Regions from separate parts of the Alistipes sp. ZOR0009 genome, predicted to be linked through region 1. Evidence: riboswitches for the same ligand, from Rfam matches in the RefSeq annotation. Region 1 holds a riboswitch; each other region holds the start of a gene.

Region 1 (3,107 bases):
CAGGCAGCATTCGTTCATCCCGTTGATGCCGATGGTGGAGAAGTGGTTGCTCCAGTAGCAGCCAAACCGTTGGTGTATGTGGCGCAGGTAGTACTTCGAGTAGGGGTAAAGCCCATTCTCGGTATGGCGTTCAATCACCTTTCTCTTTATTTCGAGGCTCTCCTTGGCCAAGGTCATGTAGTACTCTAGGCGGTCGAAAAACTCCTCCTCGGTTTTCGACTCGTAGCCGATGCGCGGAAGGTTTAGCGTCACCACGCCCACCGAGCCGGTAAGCGGATTGGCGGCAAACAGCCCGCCACCACGGCGGTTAAGCTCCCGCTTGTCGAGGCGAAGGCGGCAGCACATGCTGCGCACGTCGTCGGGCTTCATGTCAGAGTTTACGAAGTTGGAGAAGTAGGGGATACCGTACTTGGCGGTCATCTCCCAGATGCCCTCGTACTCGCTGTTGTTCCAGTCAAAGTCGGGGGTGATGTTGTAGGTAGGTATGGGGAACGAGAAGAGGCTGCCCGCGGCATCGCCCTCGCTCATCACCTCGGCAAATGCCTTGTTAAGCATGGTTACCTCGTGCTGAAAGTCGCCATACACGCACTGCTGCAGCTCGCCAGCGTAGGCAACGGCCTCGTCCTTCAGGAATTCGGGCACCACCAAATCCATCGTTATGTTGGTAAATGGGGTTTGGAATCCTACCCGCGTAGGCACGTTGAGGTTAAAGAGAAACTCCTGTAGGGCCTGCTTCACCTGCGCGTAGTCGAGCTCGTCGAAACGGATGAAGGGCGCCAGCAGCGTGTCGAAGTTGGAGAAGGCCTGCGCGCCGGCGGCCTCGCCCTGCATGGTGTAGAAGAAGTTTACCACCTGCCCTAGGGCCGTTCTGAAGTGCTTTGCCGGCTTGCTCTGCGCCTTTCCGGTAACGCCTCTAAATCCAGTTAGCAGCAGATCCTTCAGGTCCCAGCCCACGCAGTATACGCTCAGGAACCCCAAATCGTGGATGTGCATGTAGCCCTGCTTGTGCGCGCCCGATACGCTCTCGGGGTAAAGCTTGTTGAGCCAGTACTGCGAGGTGATAACCGTAGAGATGTGCTGGTTGAGCCCCTGCAGCGAGTAGCCCGAGTTGGCGCTCTCCTTGATTCTCCAGTCCTGGAGGTTGAGGTACCCGTCCATCACCTCGATGTTGGTAAGCAGCTCCTTGGTGCTGCGCAGCTCCTCGTGCTTCTTACGGTAGAGCATAAAGGCCTTCAGCAGGTCGAACTCGCCATGCACAAACAGCGTTTTCTCGATGCAATCCTGCACCTGCTCCACGTGGGGAGTCTCCTTCTCGCACACCTCCACCAGCAGGCGGATGGCGCTTTGGCTGAGGTTGTACGCGTGCTTGGGGTTAACCTTGCCCGAGGAGCCCATCGCCTTAAGGATGGCATTCTCAATCTTACTTGCTTTAAAAGGAACCTGCTCGCCATTGCGCTTTACAATGGTCGTAAAGAGTAGATCACCATTCATACTTACATTTTTTTGAAAGTGGATAAATGGTAACTCGCGGGAAAATAAAAAGTACTTGGAAGTGCAAGTATTCTATCGCCTTTCACCCGAAAGCTACGAATGTTTGGTATCTGGCAGGTCTTCTGACTCGCTCCTCTATTGGTACCTTCCCATTCGTCCGAACAGTGGTGCATGCCAACGAGTATGATGGAGCTTACAGCTACGGGGATAGTCTTGGATTTTCACCAAATTCCCTATTAATCCATAGATGGAACCAAATACTAAGTAAAGGTAGGCAATAAGGTCCCCTCCGCGCCACCCCTACTGGTTGGAAGTTATGAACAATTGGCCGTTACGGTTCTGTGCGATTTCGTATTTGCCTGCTATGTCGTGCGTTATCCTGTTGATAATTTTTGTAATCGCGCTATTCGGCAGGTGGTATGGCGGGATTTGTGGGTTGATGTCGCCCGCCTAGGCCACAGCTGCTCGTCCCTTTTGGCAGCCTGTTTGCCCGTGGCTTTTGGTGTGGATGGATAGTTTTGGGGATGCCGTAGCCCGCAACCGAGATGCCACCCGATGCTCCTGCCGTTACCCTCCGGGTGGCGCCCATTCTTTTACTGACAAGTTGGCATGACTAATGCGTTCGGTCTGCTCACTTCTGTAGGAAAAATGGTCGCCAACGGCTCCGTGATCGTTTTTCCTGTAGGATTTGCCCTCCCGTAGTGCTCCGTGATCATTTTTCTTGTAGGATTTGCCCTCCCGTAGTGCTCCGTGATCGTTTTTCCTGTAGGATTTGCCTTCCCGTAGTGGTCCGTGATCGTTTTTCTTGTAGGATTTGTCATCCCGTACTAGTCCGTGATCATTTTTCTTGTAGGATTTGCCATCCCGTAGCACTACGTGATCATTTTTCCTGTAGAAGTGAGCTGAACGTACGGCTCCGTCACCTCACTTCTGTAGAAGTAAGCCAACCGTACGGCTCCGTCATCTCACTTCTGTAGAAGTAAGCCAACCGAACGGGTGGGGGACTCTCTTTTTTTATCCCGAAAAGCCGTAGAGACGCATTGTATGCGTCTCCGGTAATGCGGTTCCTTTAGTACGGTACTTCTTCTTTAGGGTATTCTAGGGCAATTCGTCGATCCCGGAAGGTGGCGTCCCTGCGGATTGAAGTGGCGCATTGCATGCGTCTTCGGTAATGGACAGCATAAAAAAGCCGCACATCAGCAGGGCTAATGTGCGGCTTCCATCATTGGCAGTGTTGGATAAATGCTGAGCTGTTTAGGTCGTCTCAGCAGGCTCTGTTCTATCTGTAGCTATCTTCTAAAGCGTAATTGGCGTACCGTGGTAGTAGTCTAGCAGCTTGGTTCGGAAAATGAACTCGTAGCGAGCCTGCGCCAGCTCCGATTGCGAGGTGGCCAGGCGCTTCTTGGTTTCGTTCATCTCAAACGAGGTCGATTTACCTGCGTTGAACTTCTCCTGCGCGTACTGGAAGGCTACGGTTGAGGCTTCCAGCGCCTGCTTGGCCGAGGTAAAGTTTTCTTTAGCCGAGAGCGCGTTGTAGTAGGCCTGCTGCATATCCTTAAAGAGCGTCTTCTTGGCGTTAACCAGGGCCAGCTTCTGCTGATCCTGCTCTATGCGGG
Region 2 (3,107 bases), on a different contig from region 1:
CTGGAATTATAAGTAATAATGGGGAGATGAAGGGGATGACCCAAAATGGGTTATTCGACTATGCTTTTGCACAAAATGGAAACAAGCCTGTAGCTTTAGATCTTAAGACGACTCCTTTTGGTGAGGGTAATTTTGACTTGATGCCTGAAATACCATCAGAAAGCATTGGCCATTTTGAAAATTGTTTTGATGGATATATCTTCTTTATGCCTTTGGATGCTGAACCTTCATACTATGTTCTTCCGGAGCTATTTACAGAAGGATTTTTGCAAGAACTTAGAAGGCGAACTAACGTTTGCGGATATGATGAATGGCAGGCGTATGGAGTTAAGGTGAAAAACATCACGATGGATGATATTAATAAGTACGTGCAATCTACTTCGCAGACCAAGTACTGGAACAACCTGCAAAGTGCTAAAAAGGGGAAATAGTAAGTTCTACTATAATCCTAGGCCCTTGCTGTTCCGAGCCTGTACATGTTTTTAAGGGGATATCAATTGTTCAGAGTCTGCGAATAAGCGCTGATTTGTGGCGTTATTATATTAGCTCTTCTTTCTAAGTTCTATCAAAAGAAGGAGAGCTAACACCATACGCTTGTTAAAGTAATGATGGCAGTGGCTGTTGCAATACAGCCACTGCCTACCACTATGTAGGCTGATTATATGTGTAGTATGGGAGTCTTCAGTGCTTGGCTGTCTTGCTTAACTCGCTATTTATGAGCTTTATTGGCACCCATTTTATTAGTTACATCTTCGATACTAAACATTACGCTATGCAATTCTTTAAAACCCCCAAAACAGCGAAGGGGTGGTTTTACAGGGGAGTGGTTGTTGGTGCTGCAGCGGGTACGCTGGGTGCAGTGGTAGCCCTTTGGTTTTAGCCGCTAGCTGCTGTAGCCGCGGGGTACGGCTGGCGTTGTACCATATTTTTTATTTATATCCACCATTTTTTTCGAGCTGCTAACTCCGCTGTTTTAACGGTAGTTAGTTCTATGTATAACCTTAATTGAGACCCATTGGCGTTGGCTGCTGGGCGGTAGCTGCTTGTTTGCATTTTTAAATCCATTACATTTGTACCCGAATAAGGTGACTGGTTGGGAATCCTTCTCAGCCAGTAAAAGGGAATCCGGTGTGAATCCGGAACAGTACCCGCTACTGTATGCCAATAGCTGCGTTGCAGCTGGTATTGCAAGTCTACGCCACTGCCTTCGAAAGAGGGTGGGAAGGCCGCAATACTAGGTAAGTCAGGAGACCTGCCTCATTCAACAAACACATGTATTGCTTCCGGGTAAGAAGTAGCTGTTGAATATGAACCTAGGCGTATTCTTCACTTTTATTTTCCTGCATTTAGCAAAGGGCATGTTGTATTAATTTTAATTTTTAATACAATGATGATTACGAGGTTAAAGTTGCTTATGGGTTGGCTTATATGCCTTCCGCTGTTGCTGCACACCACCACGTTGGCGGCAGCCGGTAGCGAGGCCGAACCCAAAAGGGCAATTCTGCTGGTGGCTTTTGGTACATCCTTATCCGACTCTAAAGGAGCCATCGACAGGGTGGGCGAGAAGGTGGCTAAGGCATTTCCGAACACCGAGATTCGCTGGGCCTACACATCTAAAATTATTCGAAAGATTTTAAGGAAGCGTGGCGAGGAGATTCTTTCGCCAGCAGAGGCGCTAGCTAAGCTGGGCGAAGATGGTTACAGCAACGTTTACGTGCAGTCGCTACACATAATTCCAGGCGACGAGTACGACGATTTGGTGCAAACGGCCAACGCCTTTACCAAGATGCCTAAGGGGATTAGGCAGGTAACGGTGGGTACTCCGCTGCTATGGAGCGATGCCGATATGTGCGAGGTGGCATCGGCCCTGATGGCCAATGTTCCTGCCGAGCGAAAGGGAAAGGAGGCGGTTGTATTTATGGGGCATGGCTCTAAGCACACCTCCAACGTCTACTATCCAGCTATGCAGTACTACTTTGCCAAGGTCGATGCCAACACCTACATAGGAACGGTGGAGGGTACGCCCACGCTCGACGATGTGGTGGCCTCCCTTAAAGCAAAAGGCGTAAAGAAGGTGTGGCTAATGCCCTTTATGCTGGTTGCTGGCGATCATGCGGTAAACGACATGGCCGGTAGCGAACCTACCAGCTGGAAGTCGCTGCTTACCAAGGAGGGATTTACCGTAGAGGTTGTCCTAAAGGGGATGGGCGAGCTAGATGCCATAGGTAGCATTTGGGTAAAGCATCTTCAGCAGATAGCAGCAGGGAAGTAGAGTGCTTCCCGAGATATAATGAAGCACATATCAGGTATCACGAAAATTTGTGGATAAACCGCTAAGTGTTTTAGAGCGCTTTTTCGCGCTACGCATATCGTGATACTTGGTGCCATCAGTTAACAAACCAACCAAAAAAAAGAGAATGAATAAGATATTGGCAACGCTGCTAGCGCTGATGCTAGCGGTAGCTGCAGGCGCACAATCGTACACCATTAAGGGAACCGTAGCTGAGAAGTCTAACGGAAAGCTAATTGTTGGTGCCAACATAATGGTAAAGGGATTAACCGTTGGTGCGGCCACCAACGTCAACGGAGAGTTTACTATTAAGGTACCTAAGGCGGGTGATTATACGCTGGTGGCAACCTATACGGGCATGCAGCGTCTGGCTCAGCGCGTAAGCGTTCGTGGCGATGTGTCGGACCTAGCCTTTAGGATGGAGGAGTCGGTTGGCGCTATAGACGAGGTGGTGGTTACCGGAACGGGTACTCACCACAGCCTAAAGACAGCACCCGTACAAACCGAGGTTTTCTCGAATAAGACCATTGCCAAGCTGGCTCCCCGCTCGTTCGAGGAGATGGCCACCTCCATTAGCCCTTCGTTTGATTTTACGCCTGGTACCATGGGCTCGTTTCTACGTGTCAATGGCTTGGGTAACGATTTTGTTGTGCTTATGGTAAACGGCAAGCGCGTGTATGGCGATGTAGGCGGACAAACCGATCTAAACAGAATATCGCCCGATAATATCGAGCGCGTAGAGGTAGTTAAGGGTGCCTCGTCGGCCCTGTACGGTTCCGATGCCATTGGTGCAGTTATCAACGTTATTACCAAAAAG
Region 3 (3,107 bases), on a different contig from region 1:
GCCCCCATAGCGCCACAGTACGACGTGCTAAAAATAATAGTATCGCACTTTAAGGATCGATTTTCCGACCAACCTTGGGTGATTTACGATACGGCACGCAGCTACGGAGCCCATTTCGATGGGAAAGATGTTGCCCTTATCACCATAGACGAGCCTACCTTCAGCGCCGAAACCGGGAGGCTATCGGCTGAGGTTGTCGCCGAAAGCGAGGTTGAGTACCAGCGGTTGTGGCAGGTCTTTTTTAAGCAGATAGCCATAAAGGAACGCAAGAACATGAAGCTGCAGCAAAACTTTATGCCGAAACGCTTCTGGAAGTACCTTACCGAGAAAAAGCGCCCCTTGTAAGCGTTAAGTACTGTTTATTCTTTTAATTTAAGCAAAGAATTCTACCTACCGCACACCAACAGCGGCTAGCAATCAACATTTTGGCAAGAGCATTGCTTAATTACACAAAAACGCAAAATAGAATAAACCTATATTTGCACTTCAATTCAACCATCATGAACTTTTTCTACCTACTCGATTTAATCGGAACATTCGTATTTGCCATCAGCGGAACCATTGCTGCAGGTCAAAAACGTCTCGACCTTTTTGGTGCTGCATTTATCGGATTCGTCACAGCAATCGGAGGAGGAACGCTTCGTGATATGATGATTGGCATACATCCCGTAAGCTGGACCACCTCGATGGACTACATCTACGTAATTTTACTAGCTGTAGCCATAACATTCCTAATAAAGGAGCAGGTATTCCGCTTCCGCAAAACGCTATTCCTATTCGACACGATAGGTATTGGAGTATTCACCATTATTGGGGTAGAGAAAGCGCTATCTAACGGCATCAACACGCCTGTAGCCATCATTATGGGAATACTAACCGCCGTAGCAGGAGGAGTTATTCGCGACACCCTCAACAACGAGGTGCCGCTAATCTTTAAAAAGGAAATTTACGCAACCGCCTGCCTTGTTGGCGCCATCGCCTACCTAGGCCTACAGCGCACAGGAATCCCTATCGAGACAAACCAGATTGTTACAATACTTATAATTATTGCCATTAGAGTAATATCCATAAAGTACAAGTTTTCACTACCTCGAGTGCAGTTCGACCAGTCGAAGCAGCTTTAATTCGGCATCACGACTTGTAATTTCTTCAAAAAAAGACAATATTTGCGCCGCTTAGGTTCCTTAGGATTACCCAAGGGATTAAAAGGGAATGCCGTGAAATCCGGCAACAGTTCCCGCTGCTGTAAATCCAGATCTTGCATAAAGATCGCATGCCTTTAAAAATATACCACTGTAGATCGCTCTATGGGAAGGTTTTAAAGGTGGATGAGTCAGAAGACCTGCCTAGGCAACTCCGATTTTGGCCTACGGCGAATGGGTATAAGGAAGTAAAAGCAGCAGACATTGCTGCCATCCTCTATTGTCGTGCAACCAAATCGGATAACCAACCAAAGCACGACAAATATGCGAAAAGATCACACATCCGCAGAGACGTTTTGCATCCCTACAACGACAGGAATGCCGAATGCCGCTATCAGAAAAAAACTGTCAGGCGTAAACAACTCTCCTCCTGCATTGTTTAAGGCTATTGGAATAATGGCTTTTGACAAGGGATATCTCCCTCTTCCTGAGAATATAAAACAAAGAGAAGCAACGTGCTCAACTATCGTTGAGATATAACTTACAGATCATGCAAGACAATAGAACACCGTTTGAACGATTTGTCCGCAGAAAAGAGATGCTCGACAAGCAGTACGACGAGCAGTACAAGCAAAAACAGCACAAAAAGGGGAAATTAACGGCCAAGGAACGCCTCGACATCCTTTTCGACAAGGGTACATTCGAGGAACTTGACGCCTATGCCCGTCCGTTCAACTCAAAAAAAGGAGCCCCATTTGGAGATGGCCTTATTTGCGGTCATGGGAAGATAAATGGGCGGAAAGTATTCGCCTACGCGCAGGATTTCAACTTTATGGGAGGCTCACTAGGAGCCACGCACGCCCAAAAAATTATCAAGGTGCAAGGGATGGCCCGAAAAATGGGACATCCTATAGTTGGGCTAATCGACTCGGGTGGAGCAAGAATACAGGAAGGAATAGCAAGCCTTGCCGGATATGCAGGCATCTTTCTGAACAACATAAAATCGTCGGGCATCATTCCGCAAATATCCGTAATTCTGGGTCCAGCAGCAGGTGGCGCCGTTTACTCTCCTGCCCTCACCGACTTCATCTTTATGACCCGACATACCGCTCAGATGTTCGTTACGGGTCCAGAGGTGGTTAAGGAGGTACTCAACGAGGAGATAACCTTCGAGCAGCTGGGAGGAGCAGACGTACATGCGAGCAAAAGCGGCGTTGCCCAGTTTGTTTACGACGACGAGGAGCATACCCTGCTGGGTGTACGCAAGCTGCTACGCTACCTTCCCTCAAACAACATCGAACTAGCGCCATTCGACAGCTCGCCCGTATACGCCCCCGAGAAACCAGAAAAGCTAAGCCTAATTATTCCTGACGAATCAATCAGGCCATACGATATGCTTGAAATTATCGAGAATATCATCGATCAGGATAGCCTTTTTGAGGTTTCTGAGCTCTATGCAGCCAACATCATCACAGCCTTTGGCCGACTAAATGGACAGGTGATAGGTATTGTGGCTAACCAACCTAAAGTTTTAGCAGGGGTGCTGGATACGAACTCGGCCATGAAGGCTGCGCGTTTTGTCCGCTTCTGCGATGCCTTCAATATTCCGCTGCTGGTTCTGGAAGATGTCCCTGGATTCCTACCAGGCTCGGAGCAGGAGCATGCGGGGCTAATACGCCACGGAGCAAAGCTGCTATACGCATTTGGAGAAGCTTCGGTGCCTAAAGTTACGGTTATCATCCGCAAAGCTTACGGAGGAGCCTACATTGTAATGAACAGCATCAATATTGGAGGAGATTTCAACTTTGCATGGCCTACCGCCGAGGTGGCCGTAATGGGACCAGAAAGTGCCGTGAAGATACTTAACCGCAGGGAGATTGAAAGCGCTGAAAATCCAGAGCAGCTCAAGCAGCAGCTTATTGCCCAATACAAGGAGGAGGTAGCTAACCCCTACATTGCTGATGA
Region 4 (3,107 bases), on a different contig from region 1:
GGGTACGGAGGTAGTAGGCGTCGGCTTGCACCGCAATTTTGTTAACCAGCCTGCTGCTGCTTTTCTTCTTATAGGTAAAACCGACGTTGTACATGTCTATGTGCTCGGGTTTGAGCACGCTGCTGCCAACGTGCGCGTAGTACAGGTCGTTGAAGGTGGGCATCCTGAAAATATGCTTGTAGAAGGCTCGTAGGCTTAAATCGGTGCTGGCAAAGGGGGTATATCCGAAGAAAATGCCCGGACTTACATCCCTTTTGTCTGGCGATTGGCTAACCTTCGACTCCTTGTCCGAAACGTAGGTACCCAACAGGCTTGCCTGTACTTTTAGCTGGTTAATGGTAACGGCTGTTGCCAACGTTGCAATTCCGGTAAATCTGCGGGGGGATTTAAAGGGGATTAGCAGGTTTTTTTTCGAGGAGGCCTCAAGGCTGTTGAGCTGGATGTCGGTAGATGCCGAAATGCTCCAGAAGTTGGTGATGTCGTAGATGTGGCTTGTAGAAAAGTAGGCCTCTTTTTGCTTGTAGGTGTTGTCGAACTCTTTGCCCACCTCCTTTATTTCCTCCATAAAGCGTGTCGAATCCAACGATCGAAAGTGAAGATAGTCGTACGCAAATTTTGCCTTTACCTGGTACTTGTAGCGCGACGAAACATCCTTTGTAAAGGTGCTTTGTCCAAAAATATTGACATCGTCTTGCCGATCTCCGATGTAGAACTTGAATTTAGTGCACGCGCCGGGCAGCCCTCGCTTCGACCCAAAGGCGTAAACCTTCGTTTGCAGCCTTCCGCCAAAGATGCTGTTGTATAGGCCGCCCTCTACACGGAAGGTTTCAATGTCGCTATTCATTCTGGTGGCCGAGGTGTCGTAGGCAACCGTACCGTCGGTGTAAACTCGGCGGCTGTGGAATCGGTATTTCCCGTTGGAGCGCATATACTCGCCGCTTAGGCTAAAGCTGGCGCTATCGCTTACCTTTTTCTCCCACCGGAACGATGGATTAACGAGCTGGATGGTGCTGGTTTTGTACTTTAGCCTAAAGTTGGAGGATTTTCCCTTCTCAAATGTCGGTTTCTTGGCGCGTAAGTACACCGCCGCCCCCGAGGCAAAGTCTTTTGCCGACTGAAAGATGTCGCTCTTCTGTCCGTTGTAGAGCGAGAGCTCCTCTAGATCGTCCAACGAGAATCGGCCGAGGTCTACCACCCCGTTTTGCGCGTTCCCGATCTGCACGCCGTCGTAAAACACGCCTACGTGATGCGTCCCCATGTTGCGAACGTTCACGGTCTTGAGGCCACCCATTCCGCCGTAGTCTTTTATTTGGACACCGGCAAAGTAGCGCAGCGCATCGGCCACCGAATGGCTGCTAAGCTTCTCGAGCTGCTTACCCGTGAGGTGCTGAGCCGGAATAACCTCCTTGTAGCTCTTGGCTACCACCACCACCTCGTCGATATGCTGCATTTGGTTTAGCTTGCCTTGGGCATACGCCTCGAACGACGGGGCTGCCAGCAATCCCAGCAGCGTTAGCCATAATTTTGAATTCCGATAAAACATATTTAAGCGTATTGAGTAACCAATAGCTTACAGGGAGGTAAAACGAAACGAACGGATAAAAGAAGGTATGCCTTTGCCAAATAAAGTGATGCTTTTATCTGTCTCCTCAGCTTTATTTCCCCGAAAGCTTTCAGATTATAGCATTTTGGCAGGTCTTCTGACTTGCTCCATCTTCGGGCGTCCTTCCCATCTCCGTTAGGAAACAGTGGATTGAGTATTGCTCGAAGACTTCGGCGGAGCTTACAGCAGCGGGTCTGTTCAGGATTTGCACCTGATTCCCTTTTCATCACATTCGCGAGTAGAGGCGAGTGTAACACCAAAATCGGGACGAAGGTATATAAAATTGGCCGAATAAAATAGAAAAAACAGCAAGCCGAGGGGATGTCACGCGGCTATGCCTTGGTTTTTCGCCTTCAAAGTTGCGGTATTTTCTTGCGGAGATGCATGCAATGCACCGCTACCCAATTTCGCGGATTAAGGCTGGTAGAGGCACGATGTTTGCACCTTAAATCATCTTTACGAACGTTTTTTACCCTTACTTGTGACCAAGATTTCTCTAAAAACAGGATGAAATGGGAAAGGTGAAAACTCCACGCGGCTTTGCCTTGTAGGCATCTCTAAACGGGCTGTTTTTATAGACGTTCTCCTTTAGGCGCTGCTTGCCGCCGCTAATGGATACGCTACGGAGGCTAATATTTTCGTGCCGAGGCTAGTTAATGCACCAAGGCGCGAATAGGTTCGCCGCTGGGGTAAATATTTTAAAGCGGGATAAAAAGATTATGCAGCGGTGGATGGTTAGGGCTATCTTGGGCAAAATATGGTTTCTTCTGGTGTCGTGGCTCATAAATCGGCAATATGTTTTGTTTTTTATCAAAAAAGATAGCCCCATTAGTTGGCAGATTGCCTCTCCGCGGCTTAAGAATGCCAATCTGGCTGAAAGATTGCCACGCTGAAGCATAAGAATGCCAATCTGGCCGAAAGATTGCCATTCTGAAGCCTAAGAATGCCAACCTGGCTGAAAGATTATCACGCCGAAGCATAAGAATGCCAATCTGGCAGGAAATTTTGCTCAACCAGCATTAAGATTGCTCAACTGAAAGGTAATTTTGGAGGAAGCGCGTGTAACTTGCCAAATCGGCATGTTTTTTCCGACGCCGAGATTTCTTTACGCCAAACCGAATGTTGAGGTATCCTAACGAGATGGTAAATTTAGGGAAGGCCTTTGCCGTTGCCCAATTTGGTAAAGGTAAGGGCATTGCTACCATGTCAGAAAACGCCACCATGCAGCGCTGCACGGCTGGATAAAAGAAAATCCCACCTAGGCTATTTTTTAGGTGGGATTGGTCTTATAAAATATCGTTGGGCTACTTTTTGGGGCTATATAGTCCTAAAGTTTTTAGGATTTGCGCCATAAAAGCGAGCTTCTTTTGCTGATTTTTGATGGTTTCCAAGGGAAATCCGAAAACTGCTACGGGAGTTCCCTTAGAGCTGTAAAGGGTTGCCGCGCTGCTGGTGTAGTCGGTATAGCGCAGCAAACGGATGGCTCCCTTGGCAGGTTCTATGG

The links. A riboswitch is a leader RNA that binds a small molecule or an ion and turns the genes downstream of it on or off. The one in region 1 is predicted to bind cobalamin.
Region 2: it holds a riboswitch for cobalamin, as region 1 does, so the genes downstream of both, L990_RS14340 (sirohydrochlorin cobaltochelatase) here and L990_RS05405 (ribonucleoside triphosphate reductase) in region 1, are expected to answer to the same signal.
Region 3: it holds a riboswitch for cobalamin, as region 1 does, so the genes downstream of both, L990_RS20110 (hypothetical protein) here and L990_RS05405 (ribonucleoside triphosphate reductase) in region 1, are expected to answer to the same signal.
Region 4: it holds a riboswitch for cobalamin, as region 1 does, so the genes downstream of both, L990_RS13210 (TonB-dependent receptor) here and L990_RS05405 (ribonucleoside triphosphate reductase) in region 1, are expected to answer to the same signal.

What each region holds. Positions count from the first base shown of each region.
Region 1 covers NZ_JTLD01000016.1:51,561-54,667, forward strand. Annotated here, with positions in the region: gene L990_RS05405 (ribonucleoside triphosphate reductase) at 1-1,491, opposite strand, end outside; cobalamin riboswitch at 1,586-1,764, opposite strand; gene L990_RS05415 (TolC family protein) at 2,788-3,107, opposite strand, start outside.
Region 2 covers NZ_JTLD01000052.1:27,066-30,172, reverse strand. Annotated here, with positions in the region: gene L990_RS14345 (hypothetical protein) at 1-431, shown strand, start outside; cobalamin riboswitch at 1,067-1,275, shown strand; gene L990_RS14340 (sirohydrochlorin cobaltochelatase) at 1,388-2,272, shown strand; gene L990_RS14335 (TonB-dependent receptor) at 2,418-3,107, shown strand, end outside.
Region 3 covers NZ_JTLD01000061.1:8,733-11,839, reverse strand. Annotated here, with positions in the region: gene L990_RS15260 (TIGR03915 family putative DNA repair protein) at 1-345, shown strand, start outside; gene L990_RS15255 (trimeric intracellular cation channel family protein) at 501-1,124, shown strand; cobalamin riboswitch at 1,161-1,365, shown strand; gene L990_RS20110 (hypothetical protein) at 1,467-1,682, shown strand; gene L990_RS15250 (acyl-CoA carboxylase subunit beta) at 1,693-3,107, shown strand, end outside.
Region 4 covers NZ_JTLD01000046.1:64,481-67,587, forward strand. Annotated here, with positions in the region: gene L990_RS13210 (TonB-dependent receptor) at 1-1,543, opposite strand, end outside; cobalamin riboswitch at 1,673-1,879, opposite strand; gene L990_RS20525 (hypothetical protein) at 2,723-2,848, shown strand; gene L990_RS13225 (fibronectin type III domain-containing protein) at 2,908-3,107, opposite strand, start outside.